DNA from 2 places in the Pseudomonas sp. GW823-FHT06B06 genome. Region 1 is predicted to be linked to the other one. Evidence: predicted binding sites of a transcription regulator. Region 1 holds the regulator's gene; the other holds the start of a gene.
What was found. The regulator FliA, encoded in region 1, starts transcription of late flagellar genes. The targets are predictions, from matches to a motif close to CTAAAGTTTNNNNNNNNNNNGCCGNTAA.
Positions count from the first base shown of each region.

Region 1 (6,893 bases):
GGAAGTCCACCGCGCCGGCATCCAGCGCGTCCAGGGTGACCCGGGCGCCTTCGTGGGTCAGCGACGAAAACATCAGGACCGGGGTCGGGCAGCGCTGCATGATATGCCGTACCGCGGTGATGCCGTCCATCATCGGCATCTCGTAGTCCATGGTGATCACGTCCGGCTTGAGGGCCAACGCCTGATCAATCGCCTCTTTGCCGTTGGTCGCCGTGCCGACGACCTGGATATTCGGATCCGCGGAAAGAATTTCCGAGACGCGGCGGCGGAAAAAACCCGAATCGTCCACCACCAGGACCTTGACTGCCATAAACACTCCATTAGACGCAGCGAGGCGTCAGTCGCCACCGCTGCGCCAGAATCAAATACGCCGTGCGGCGTAACGCTTGAGCATGCTCGGAACATCGAGAATCAGCGCGATGCGGCCGTCACCGGTAATGGTGGCGCCCGACATGCCCGGGGTTCCCTGGAGCATTTTGCCCAATGGCTTGATGACCACTTCTTCCTGGCCCACCAACTGGTCGACGACAAAGCCGATCCGCTGGGTGCCCACCGAAAGGATCACCACATGGCCTTCGCGCTGCTCTTCGTGAGCGGCGGAGCTGACCAGCCAGCGCTTGAGGTAGAACAACGGCAGTGCCTTGTCCCGCACGATCACCACTTCCTGGCCGTCCACCACGTTGGTGCGCGAAAGGTCGAGGTGGAAAATCTCGTTGACGTTCACCAGCGGGAAGGCGAACGCCTGGTTGCCGAGCATGACCATGAGGGTTGGCATGATCGCCAGGGTCAGCGGCACCTTGATGACGATCTTCGATCCCTGGCCCTTGGCCGAGTAGATGTTGATCGAACCGTTGAGCTGGGAGATCTTGGTTTTCACCACGTCCATGCCCACGCCACGACCCGACACGTCGGAGATCTCGGTCTTGGTCGAGAAGCCCGGGGCGAAGATCAGGTTGTAGCACTCGGTATCGCTCAGGCGGTCGGCCGCGTCCTTGTCCATCACACCGCGTTTTACCGCGATGGCACGCAGGACGTTGGGGTCCATGCCTTTTCCGTCATCGGAAATCGACAACAGGATGTGATCGCCTTCCTGCTCGGCCGCCAGGATCACCTTGCCGCCACGGGCCTTGCCCGACGCTTCGCGCTCTTCCGGCGATTCGATGCCGTGGTCGACCGCGTTGCGCACAAGGTGGACCAGCGGGTCGGCCAGGGCTTCGACCAGGTTCTTGTCGAGGTCGGTGTCTTCGCCGACCAGCTCCAGGTTGATCTCTTTCTTGAGCTGGCGCGCCAGGTCGCGAACCAGGCGCGGGAAGCGTCCGAACACTTTCTTGATCGGCTGCATCCGGGTCTTCATGACCGCCGTCTGCAGGTCGGCCGTGACCACGTCGAGGTTCGACACGGCCTTGGACATGGCTTCGTCGGCACTGTTGGCGCCCAGGCGCACCAGGCGGTTACGCACCAGCACCAACTCGCCGACCATGTTCATGATCTCGTCGAGCCGTGCGGTATCGACCCGCACGGTGGTCTCGGCTTCACTGGCCGGTTTTTCCGCAGGCGGCGCGGCCGGAGTTCGGGCCGCGACTGGTGCTGCGGCTGCCGGCGCTTTGGCTTGCGGTTCGGGCGCCTTGGCAACGGGCTTGGGTGCGACAACCTTGGCGGTCGATGCCGCCACGGAGGCGTTCGAGCTGCTGGCCGTTGTCGCGGTGCCGACTTCGCTGAACTTGCCTTTGCCGTGCAATTCGTCGAGCAGTGCCTCGAATTCATGATCGCTGATCAGATCACTGCCGGCCGCCGCTGCGGTTGGCGCTGCCGGTGCTGGAACAGAGGCAATGGCCGACTCTAGCGCCTCAACGGCAAAGTTACCCTTGCCATGAAGCTGGTCGAGCAAGGCCTCGAATTCTTCGTCGGTGATGTCGGAACTATCACCCGCCTCTTTCGCCGCTGACGGCTCTGACGGCGCGGCGGGTGCCGGGGCCACTGCATCGACGGCGAACTTGCCCTTGCCGTGCAGTTGATCGAGCAACGACTCGAACTCGGCGTCGGTGATTTCGTCGCTGGCAGGCACTTCGCTGGCGGGTGCTGGAACAACTGCCGGCGCCTCGGCCTGAGCCTTCACGGCGTTCAGCGAGTCCAGCAATTGTTCGAATTCGTTATCGGTGATATCGCCTGAATCGGCGGCAACCACAGGCGCTTCGACCTCTGGAGCAACAGGCGCAGCAGCCACTTCGTCAGCCGATTGCGGCTCGGCCAGACGCGCCAGTGCCGCCAGCAGCTCAGGTGTTGCAGCCGTGACCGGACTACGCTCGCGCACTTCGCTGAACATGCCGTTCACCGCATCCAGCGCTTCGAGGACCACGTCCATCAATTCCGAGTCGACGCGACGTTCGCCCTTGCGCAGGATGTCGAACACGTTCTCGGCGATGTGGCAGCACTCCACCAGCTCGTTGAGCTGGAGGAAGCCGGCGCCCCCTTTTACAGTGTGAAAACCGCGAAAAATTGCATTGAGCAAGTCCGCATCATCCGGACGGCTTTCCAGCTCGACCAGTTGCTCGGACAGTTGCTCTAGAATCTCGCCGGCCTCAACCAGGAAATCCTGAAGGATCTCTTCATCGGCGCCGAAGCTCATTAAGGGGGTGCTCCTACAGGTCTAAAAACCCAAAAAACCTGAACTTTAAAAACCCAGGCTGGATAGCAAATCGTCCACATCGTCCTGACCGGACATAACGTCTTCTCTTTTATCGGCATGAATCTGCGGACCTTCACCCTTGGTGAGATGTTTTTGTGGATCTTTTTCTGCAAGCATTGCCGCACGGTCATGTTCGATGCCCGCAAAGCGGTCCACCTGACTGGCCATCAGCACGAGCTTGAGCAGGTTGCTTTCCACTTCGGTGACCAGTTGGGTCACACGCTTGATCACCTGGCCGGTAAGGTCCTGGTAATCCTGGGCGAGCAGAATGTCGTTGAGGTTGCTGGACACGGCGCGATTGTCTGCGCTGCTGCGCGCCAGGAAACCATCGACGCGCCGGGCCAGTTCACGAAACTCTTCGGCCCCGACTTCGCGCCGCATGAACCGTCCCCAGTCGGCGCTCAAGCCCTGCGCCTCTTCAGCCAGGCCGTTGACCAATGGCGTGGCGTTTTCCACCAGGTCCATGGTGCGGTTGGCGGCGGCTTCCGTCAGTTTGACCACATACCCCAGGCGCTCGGTGGCGTCGGTGATCTGTGACACTTCCTCGGCTTGCGGCATGTGCGGGTCAATCTGGAAATTGACGATCGCGCTATGCAGCTCGCGGGTGAGCTTGCCCACTTCCTGATACAAGCCACGGTCACGGGTCTGGTTGAGCTCATGGATCAATTGCACAGCATCGCCGAACCTGCCCTTTTCAAGGCTCGCGACCAATTCAACGGCGTGTTTTTTCAGGGTCGATTCAAAATCGCCCTGGGATGACTCGTTATGCTCCATAGCTCCCCCGTGGCGCAGTTCAACCGATGCGTTCGAAAATCTTCTCGATTTTTTCTTTCAACGCCTGGGCCGTGAAGGGTTTGACCACATAGCCATTTACGCCGGCCTGGGCCGCTTCGATGATCTGCTCGCGCTTGGCTTCGGCAGTCACCATCAGCACTGGCAGGTGCTTGAGTTTTTCATCGGCGCGCACATGACGCAGCAGATCGATACCGGTCATGCCAGGCATGTTCCAGTCCGTCACCAGAAAGTCGATGCTCCCGCTGTTGAGTACCGGAATGGCGGTAGTGCCATCGTCGGCCTCGACCGTGTTGGTGAACCCAAGGTCACGCAACAGGTTCTTGATGATCCGCCGCATCGTTGAGAAGTCATCAACGATGAGGATTTTCATGTTCTTGTCCAATTCGACCTCCAAGCAGACTAAAACGCGCCCAGCACCTGGACACGCCATTTCTATCAATCTGGCAAAACACTCGATGACTGTTTGGGATACAACGGATCGAGACCGGCGCGGTTCATTACCCCACCAGCCGCGTCGCAGTGCCCCCACACTGCCTTCAGCGCGCTCGCCACTCTCCCAGACGCCCCCGCAAACGGGCCGCGCACTGGCTGTGTAACTGGCTGACCCGGGATTCGCTGACCCCCAGGACTTCGCCGATTTCCTTGAGATTCAATTCTTCGTCGTAATACAACGCCAACACCAATCGCTCGCGCTCCGGCAAGTTGGCGATCGCGTCCGCCAGCGCCGCTTGGAAGCGTTCATCTTCCAGATCGCGAGACGGTTCCAGATGCGCACTGGCGCCATCCTCGTGCAGCCCTTCGTGTTCGCCGTCCTGCAACAGGTCGTCGAAACTGAACAGCCGACTGCCCAGGGTGTCGTTCAAAATCCCGTAGTAATCGTCAAGACTCAATTGGAGTTCGGCCGCAACTTCGTGATCTTTAGCGTCACGCCCGGTTTTAGCTTCAATCGAGCGAATCGCGTCGCTGACCATCCGCGTATTGCGGTGGACCGAACGAGGCGCCCAGTCGCCCTTGCGCACTTCATCGAGCATGGCGCCGCGGATGCGGATGCCCGCGTAGGTTTCGAAACTCGCGCCTTTGCTGGCGTCGTATTTGGTCGAGACTTCCAGCAGGCCGATCATCCCGGCCTGGATCAGGTCTTCGACCTGGACACTGGCCGGCAGTCGTGCAAGCAAGTGATAGGCAATGCGTTTAACCAGCGGCGCGTAACGCTCGATCAGCTCGTACTGCGCGTCACGCGCCGATGCCTTGTAGAGGTTGTAACCGCTTGCGGTCATAGCACGGGTCCTGCCGTCTGTTGCACGAGGCGCTCGACGAAGAATTCCAGGTGCCCGCGCGGGTTGGCGGGCAGTGGCCAGGTATCGACCTTCTGCGCGATCGCCTTGAATGCCAGCGAGCACTTGGAGCGCGGGAAGGCCTCGTAGACGGCGCGCTGCTTCTGCACGGCCTTGCGCACGCTTTCGTCGTACGGCACCGCACCGACATATTGCAAGGCGACGTCGAGGAAGCGGTCGGTGACCTTGGTCAACTTGGCGAACAGGTTGCGCCCTTCCTGGGGGCTCTGCGCCATGTTGGCCAGCACCCGGAAACGGTTCATGCCGTAATCGCGGTTGAGCAATTTGATCAACGCATAGGCGTCAGTGATCGAGGTCGGCTCGTCGCAGACCACCAGCAACACTTCCTGGGCCGCGCGCACGAAGCTGACCACCGACTCGCCAATACCTGCAGCGGTGTCGATCACCAGCACGTCGAGATTGTCGCCAATGTCGCTGAAGGCCTGGATCAGGCCAGCGTGCTGCGCCGGGCTCAAGTGAACCATGCTCTGGGTGCCGGACGCCGCCGGAACGATGCGGATGCCGCCGGGCCCCTGCAACAGCACGTCGCGCAATTCACAGCGGCCTTCAATCACGTCGGCCAGGGTACGTTTGGGTGTCAGCCCCAACAGAACGTCGACATTCGCCAGCCCAAGGTCAGCGTCCAGCAACATGACGCGCCGGCCAAGCTCAGCCAAAGCCAGGGACAAGTTCACTGACACGTTAGTTTTGCCGACGCCACCTTTGCCGCCGGTCACCGCGATCACCTGTACAGGATGCATGCTGCCCATGTTATTTCTTTACCTTGTTCTGCATAGACGGGGCCACATAACTGGCTGCGCGTTCACAACCGGAACAATGCATGGCAGGCCATCGATGTAGGGTACAAAAACTATTCATTGTTACCTCAGCCAACCTGCTTGGTCGGACTGTGGTAGATATCAGCGAACATGTCAGCCATGGCCTCTTCGCTGGGTTCTTCCTGCATTTGCACGCTGACGGCCCGACTGACCAGTTGATGACGACGCGGCAGATGCAGATCATCTGGAATCCGCGGGCCATCGGTCAGGTAGGCCACCGGCAATTCATGGCTGATCGCCAGACTCAACACTTCGCCCAGACTTGCCGTTTCATCCAGTTTAGTCAGGATGCAGCCAGCGAGCCCGCAACGCTTGTAACTGTGATAAGCAGCGGTTAGAACCTGTTTCTGGCTGGTGGTTGCCAGGACCAGGTAATTTTTTGACTTGATGCCTCGACCGGCCAGGCTTTCGAGCTGCATGCGCAGGGCCGGATCGCTGGCTTGCAGGCCGGCGGTATCGATCAGCACCACGCGCTTGCGCAACAAAGGGTCCAGCGCCTGGACCAATGACTGGTTCGGATCGACGTGGGTCACCGGCACATTGAGAATCCGCCCGAGGGTCTTGAGCTGCTCCTGGGCACCGATGCGAAAGCTGTCCATGCTCACCAGGGCAATGTTCTGCGCGCCGTACTTGAGCACGTAACGGGCCGCCAGCTTGGCCAGTGTGGTGGTCTTGCCCATGCCGGCCGGGCCGACCATGGCAATCACGCCGCCCTCTTCCAGCGGTTCCATTTCCGGCGTGACAATCATCCGCGCCAGGTGCGCCAGCAACATGCGCCAGGCCTGACGGGGTTCTTCAATTTCGCTGACCAGCGCCAGCAGGTCCCGCGACAACGGGCCGGACAAGCCGATGCGCTGCAGGCGACGCCACAGGTTCGCCTGGTCCGGGCGGCTACCCTGCAGCTGGTTCCAGGCGAGGGAACCGAGTTGTACTTCCATCAGTTCGCGCAGGCTGTTGAGTTCCGAACGCATCGAGTCGAAGACCCGCGTATCGATAGTCGCCGCCGGGGCCGGTGTCGGCGCGGGACGGCGCGGCTCGGCCAGGGTCGGTTCGATCAGCGGCTCGGCAGCCGTCAGCGGCAGGCCGGCAAACAACTGGCGATTAGTGCTCTTGTCGCTATCGCCTTCGCCCTCGCCTCGCAGGCTCAATTCGGCCTGGGCGTTGACGATGCGCGACTGGGTCTTGCGCAGTTCGTCCTCGAGCTCCATGTTCGGAACGCGCGGGGCCAGCGCCGACAGT
Region 1 is NZ_JBXAHO010000016.1:46,591-53,483, forward strand. It holds gene AC1Q8Q_RS16400 (protein-glutamate methylesterase/protein-glutamine glutaminase) at 1-310, opposite strand, end outside; gene AC1Q8Q_RS16405 (chemotaxis protein CheA) at 362-2,626, opposite strand; gene AC1Q8Q_RS16410 (protein phosphatase CheZ) at 2,672-3,460, opposite strand; gene AC1Q8Q_RS16415 (chemotaxis response regulator CheY) at 3,480-3,851, opposite strand; gene fliA (RNA polymerase sigma factor FliA) at 4,018-4,758, opposite strand; gene fleN (flagellar synthesis regulator FleN) at 4,755-5,585, opposite strand; gene flhF (flagellar biosynthesis GTPase FlhF) at 5,702-6,893, opposite strand, start outside.

Region 2 (6,893 bases), on a different contig from region 1:
CCTGGGGCTGTACTTCGCCGGTCGGATTGCGGCACTGCATCAACGTAACGGCGTAGGCGGGCGCACGGAAATCAGCAATGGCGGTCCTTTGGGTGGGGGCGTCTTCAGGCTCTATCTTCCTTGAACCCTCGGGACCTACATATTTGAGAATCCTGCTTGATATTCTGAACACGCGGAGCCTATTTTGTACGAGTTGCCGCTCGCGGCTCGTATAAAAACAAGGATTGCGTCATGACAACCGATGGCCTGGGTTCACTCGCGCAGCGATTGACGGGCATTGATGAGATCGAATGCGTTACACCGGATTTGAATGGCGTGCCCCGAGGCAAGGTGATGACTGCCGAGGGCTTCCTCGAAGGACGTCGTTTGCAGATGGCGCGGGGAGTGATGCTGCAATGCATCATGGGCGGATATCCGCCGGCACGCTTTTACGGTTGCGATGACGGCGACCTCGCGCTCGTCCCTGATCCGGCGCAGATCCACCGCTTGCCCTGGAGCCAGCAACCTCGGGCATTGGCCATCTGTGATGCGGATGAATTGTCGGGCGAAAGCTCCAGTCTGTCGACCCGCGGCCAGCTCAAGGCGGTCATCGCGCGTTACGCGGCGGTGGGCCTTGCACCGGTGGTGGCGACTGAACTTGAGTTTTTTGTCTTCGCTCCCAATACCGATTCGACCCAACCCTTCCTGCCGCCGACTGGCTTGGACGGTCGACGCGAGGAAGGTCACTCGGCGTTCAGTGTCAGCTCCAACAACGGCCTGCGGCCGTTCTTCCGCGAGGTCTATGAGTGCATGGCTGCGCTGGGCTTGCCGCGCGATACCTTCATGCACGAGATGGGCATCAGTCAGTTCGAAATCAACTTGCTGCACGGCGATCCTTTGCTGCTGGCAGACCAGACATTCCTGTTCAAGCATTTACTCAAGGAAGTCGCGCTCAAGCACGGCCTGATCGTGGTTTGCATGGCCAAGCCATTGGCGCACACGCCAGGCAGTTCGATGCACATTCACCAGAGCATCATAGAGATCGGTACGGGGCGCAATGTCTTCAGTGACGAAGCCGGTCAACCGACTGCTGCCTTTCGCCATTTCATAGGGGGGCAGCAAGCCGGCATGGCGGATTTTACCGCGCTGTTTGCACCCAACGTGAATTCGTATCAGCGCTTGTGCCATCCCTTTGCATCACCGAATAATGCCTGCTGGTCCCATGACAATCGGTCGGCTGGATTGCGCATCCCCGCCAGCTCGCCGGTCGCTCGTCGGGTCGAGAACCGATTGCCAGGAGCTGACGCTAACCCATACCTGGCGATCGCAGCGAGCCTGGCCTGCGGGTTGTATGGCATTGAGCATCGACTGGAGCCCGACGAACCGGTTCAGGGTGAGTTCCAGGTACCGGATAAACTTTCATTGCCCTGTACCTTGCATGCAGCGCTTGAGCGTCTGAAACGTAGCCATTTGGCAATTGAACTGTTCGGCAAGGAATTCATCGAAGGCTACGTCGCTTCGAAGACCATGGAATTGACCAGTTTCCTTGATGAAATTACTCCCTGGGAACGGCGTGTCCTGGCCGCCCAGGCCTGATGAAATGTCGACACCGGGCTATCGTTTAATAGCCCGTCACCCACTGCAAGGAGTCGCTCGTTGCGCCTAATCTGGAAGTCCTTTCGAGCGCTTTATTTCGCGTCGCTGATGATGTTGATCGGCTCGGGCCTGCTGAGTACTTACCTGGCTTTGCGCCTGGCTGCCGATCATGTCGATAGCCTGTGGGTCGGCGCGTTGATGGCTGCCAACTATTTCGGCCTGGTGCTGGGCGGCAAGATCGGCCATCGGTTGATAGCCCGGGTCGGGCATATTCGAGCCTATTCGGCCTGCGCCGGGATAGTCGGCGCGGCGGTGCTGGGCCATGGCCTGGTGGACTGGTTGCCTGCCTGGTTGTTCCTGCGGGTGATCGTCGGTCTCGGCATGATGTGCCAGTACATGGTCATCGAGAGCTGGCTCAATGAGCAGGCCGATGCCAAGCAGCGCGGCCTGGTGTTCAGCGGATACATGATCGCCTCCTACCTGGGGTTGGTGCTGGGTCAGTTGATTCTGGTCATGCACCCGGGGCTGGGGTTGGAACTGCTGATGCTGGTAGCCCTATGTTTCACGCTTTGCCTGGTGCCGGTGGCCCTGACCCGACGGATTCACCCGGCGCCTTTGCATCCCGCACCGATGGAGCCGCGGTTCTTTATCAAGCGGGTGCCACAGTCATTGAGTACCGTCCTGGGCGCAGGCCTGATTGTCGGCTCGTTCTACGGTCTGGCACCGCTGTACGCCTCCCAGCAAGGGCTGTCCACGGAGCAGGTCGGCCTGTTCATGGGTAGCTGCATTTTTGCCGGGTTGCTGGTGCAGTGGCCGTTGGGATGGTTGTCCGATCGCTATGATCGGGCGCTGTTGATTCGCTGTTTTGCGTTTAGCCTGGCGTTGGCTGCCTTGCCGTTGGCGATCATGGAGCGGGTGCCGCTGGAGGTCCTGTTCGTTGCCGGGTTCCTTTGCTCGTTGGTCCAGTTCTGCCTGTATCCGTTGGCAGTGGCCTTCTCCAATGACCATGTCGAGGGCGATCGACGTGTATCGTTGACGGCGATGTTGCTGGTGACCTACGGCGTTGGCGCCAGCATCGGTCCGCTGGTGGCGGGCGTGCTGATGAAGTTGTTCGGCAGCCAGATGCTCTATGCGTTCTTCAGTTTCTTCGCGTTGGTGCTGGTGTGGCGAATTCGTCCGAAAGCGGTGACCAATTTGCATCAGGTGGACGACGCACCGCTGCATCACGTCGCCATGCCAGACAGTATGTCGAGTTCACCACTGGTGGCGGCCCTGGATCCAAGGGTGGACGAGCAGGTGGTGCAGGATCAGATGCAGAATCCACTTCCCTCCGATCCGAGTCCGGAACCGGAACCGGAAACCGATCCTCCCCCGCAAGAACCGGATTCTGGCAGGGAGCAGAGTTTTACCGAGGCCAGGCCCTGACATTCAGGCAAAAAAACGGGCAGTCACCGCAAGGGGCTGCCCGTTTTTGCTTGAAGCGTTGCCTCAGAAGTCGTCTTTGTCGAAGCGCCGCGCTTCGCGTTGCAGCTGGTAGACGAACCGCTCGACCTGACGTTGCACCAGTCCGCTCATGTTGTGGAAACGAACGCCAGCGAAAGTGGTGGAGATCTTTTCTTCAAAGTGCAGGTAGCGCAGTTCAACCGGTGCCGTCATTTTGCCGAAAGGCAGATCGGCGTTGAAACGGTCGTAAACCTGACCCAGTTGCAGGCTGCCGGTGATATCGCCTTCAAAGCGCAACTTGCAGCCAGTGGCGGAGATGTCCAGCAGCTTGCCGCTGATCGATGCCTTGAGTTTTTCACCGTCCAGATTGACGTTGACCAGTTGGGCCAATTTCAAGGCAGCGCGGAATGCATTGCGGCGCTGGTGGTAGACGACTTCATCGGGCAGGGTTCCACGGTAGCAACGGCTGCCGTTGGATTCGTCGATGGTCAGCGGGCCATTGCTTTCCCACGCGATGCGCACGCCTTCATGAAAACCTTCGACTTTGAAGGGTTCGCCGGCCAGCAGGAAACGTTCGCCATCGCGGGGAATCATTTCGTCCAGGGCAATCATGTTGCGCTCACGATCGAGGTCCACCAGATAGCTCTGGAAGCGCTGGCTGCGCTCGTGGAACGTGATGATCAGCGGGTCATGGCTGTCTAGCAGCTGGCGCAAATTGCCGGAGATCTCCAGGGGCGTTCTGAGCACCTTGGGAGGCTGCGGAGCATCTTCCGCGTTTAAGGCATTGGACACGGTTAATCAATCTCCAGACAAATGTTGACTACGGCAAGCGGCATTTTGCCATCATGTTTCGCGTCTTGATAGAGCGTGCTTATAGACAGGCTCAAGCCTGACTGAGCGGGCGCGGTTTCACTAACCGGGAGAATGATCCGCTGGCGTCATAGAGCGCGGGCTGGTCACCGCCGTTAAGGATTCTCAGCTGGGTGGCCGTGGCGGCCTGCTGTACAAGGATCGACTGTCCATTGTCGGCGTTGGCGGCGTGGCATTGAGCCAACAGGTCGGTCAGCGCATCACTTTGCACCAGCAGTTCTTGACCAATGCTCGATTGACTGGCCAGTTGCTCCAGACCGCTGCGGTTGGCTGGCAAGTTGAGGCTGGCGAGAATCTCACTGCGTCTGCGGCCATGCTGATCGAGTTCGATGACCAATGCCTGCTTGTGCGCCAGAATTTCTTCCAGCAACCGCATGTCGCGGCCGTGCAGGGCGAGGGATTCGGTTTGCAGTAATTCCAGCAAGCGTTGCGCTGGAGCAAGGTCGTCGGTGATCAGTTGCAGTAAATTAGTGTCGTGCATGGCTGGCCTTGGGGTTTAAGCGTCCAAAAGCCTGGCGCGGGCCTAGGCCTAGCGCTGGGCTTCGAAGTTGAGCAGTTTGCTGGCTACACGGTTGCTGTCGACTTTATAGCTGCCATCGGCGATAGCTGCTTTCAACTCAGCCACGCGGGATTTGTCGACGACAGGCTGATCACGCAGCGTATCGGAGATCTTTTGCAACTGTTGCGCCTCATTGCTCAGATGTACCGACTCCCCGCTTTTGACGGTACTGGCCTGTTCGGCCGCGGAGGTAGGCTCGGCAGGTTTGCCGGATTCGGCGGTTTCCCTGGCGGCGCTGGTACGTGTACTGCCCGTGACTGACGGGGAGCTGTTCAATCGGCTGAAATCGATAACCATGTTAAAAAACCTCTGGGAATTTGGACGCTTGCCATGTTTTCGGCCATTCCCTGAAAAACTTTAGGCTCATTCATCAAATGAGCTTGCGCGCGCCAGCGCTTGCCGTGCCTGGCACACAGTTTAGGGAACCGCCGAGGCCGGCGCCACATCTTCACCCACAGTAAATCCTACATGGACACTTCCACCTGGCCTGGTGCGATCACCTGTGCCTTGATGACCCGTTTGGAATTGAGATTCTTGACTCGAATCTGTTCGCTCAGGCCGCCACTGGCCAATGCCTCGCCGGGCATTCGCACGCTGAGCGTACCACTGCGGGCGGTAATCACTACCTGGTCGCCCTTGCGTATCACTTCCGCTTGTTCGATGTGCACCAGGCTGATGACCTGATCGTTGACCATTGGTCGGGTAAGTCGCTGCCCGACAGCCTGGTCCACGGCAGTCAGGTACCCCTGGTTAAGCAGGCTGATATCGCGCTCACGCAGCATGACGTCCTGCGGCTCGATAATACCGGCGCGGCGCAGTGGCCGGGTGGTCGTGACGACCTCGCGAAACAGGCGTACTTGAGCGGGCACGAAGACTGTCCAGGGGGATGTTCCCTCACAGCGAACCTTGACCGTTACGCGGCCCAAGGGCTTGGCCGGACTCTCCAGCGTGGCTGTCAATTCCTTGTCGCACATCGGCATGCGCAGACGCGGATCGAGCGGGTTTACCTGGATTTCATAGCGACCCTGGGTTTGACTGGTCGCCAGATAGTCCTCTACGGTGAATTCAAGAAAGCCCTGGGTGACGCCGATAAGCATGTCAGGCAAGGTAACCGCGTCAGCAAGGGCAGGGCTGCCAGCGTTGAACAGGCAAACAGCCGACAACACCCCCAGCCATTGGCGGCAGCGGGTGGTCAGGCGTCGGAATAATGTCGGTTCTGAGTTCATGACATGTAAAAAGCAAGCGCCGTGCCGTTTAGTGAAGAAGGCGCGTCGCAACAACACTTAGCGTTGGCGTAGGAGTCAGGCATGGCTGGTGTAATGGATTCGGTGAACCAGCGCACGCAACTGGTGGGGCAAAATCGCCTTGAGTTGCTGTTGTTCCGTCTCGACGGCCAGCAACTGTATGGGATCAACGTGTTCAAGGTGCGGGAGGTGCTGCAATGCCCCAAACTGACGCTGATGCCCAAGTCCAGTCCTGTCGTGTGTGGCGTGGCAAATATTCGGGGGGCGACCATTCCGATCCTTGATCTGGCGATGGCGACCGGTTCCGGTGGCTTGAAGGACAAGAACAACCCCTTCGTGATCATCACGGAGTACAACACCAAGACCCAGGGATTCCTGGTTCGCTCGGTGGAACGCATCGTCAACATGAACTGGGAGGAGATTCATCCACCACCCAAGGGCACCGGACGTGATCACTACCTGACGGCGGTGACCCGGGTCGACAACCAGTTGGTGGAAATCATCGACGTCGAAAAGGTACTGGCGGAAGTGGCGCCGACCCCGGAAGCGATCTCCGCTGGCGTGGTGGATGTCGAGACCCAGCACAAGGCGCTCTCCTTGCGCGTGCTGACGGTCGATGATTCGTCAGTGGCGCGCAAACAGGTCACCCGGTGCCTGCAAACGGTCGGTGTTGATGTGGTGGCGTTGAACGACGGTCGCCAAGCGCTGGATTACCTGCGCAAACTGGTCGACGAGGGCAAGAGGCCAGAGGAGGAGTTCCTGATGATGATTTCCGACATCGAGATGCCGGAAATGGACGGATACACCCTCACGGCGGAGATCCGCAACGACCCTCGCATGCAAAAGCTTCATATCATCCTGCATACTTCGTTGTCGGGTGTATTCAATCAGGCGATGGTCAGGAAGGTCGGTGCCGATGACTTCCTGGCCAAGTTCCGTCCTGATGACCTGGCATCCCGGGTAGTCGACCGGATCAAGGCAGCAGACATCAGCTAGGGGCGTTCGGCCCCCGGCAGTCAACACGATTTTAGAGGCGGCAGCATTGTCTACGGGTAATTTGGATTTCGAACAGTTCCGGGTGTTCCTGGAAAAAGCCTGTGGCATTTTGCTCGGTGAAAACAAGCAATATCTAGTCTCCAGCCGTCTCAACAAACTGATGGAGCAGCAAGGCATCAAGTCCCTGGGTGAGCTGGTCCAGCGCA
Region 2 is NZ_JBXAHO010000027.1:72,093-78,985, reverse strand. It holds gene AC1Q8Q_RS22565 (sensor histidine kinase) at 1-124, shown strand, start outside; gene AC1Q8Q_RS22560 (glutamine synthetase family protein) at 334-1,575, shown strand; gene AC1Q8Q_RS22555 (MFS transporter) at 1,636-3,000, shown strand; gene AC1Q8Q_RS22550 (flagellar brake protein) at 3,064-3,810, opposite strand; gene AC1Q8Q_RS22545 (flagella synthesis protein FlgN) at 3,902-4,369, opposite strand; gene flgM (flagellar biosynthesis anti-sigma factor FlgM) at 4,418-4,744, opposite strand; gene flgA (flagellar basal body P-ring formation chaperone FlgA) at 4,912-5,673, opposite strand; gene AC1Q8Q_RS22530 (chemotaxis protein CheV) at 5,755-6,687, shown strand; gene cheR (protein-glutamate O-methyltransferase CheR) at 6,734-6,893, shown strand, end outside.
Region 2: a site for FliA is predicted at 4,781-4,808, ahead of flgM (flagellar biosynthesis anti-sigma factor FlgM). Genes of this name have one in related genera too.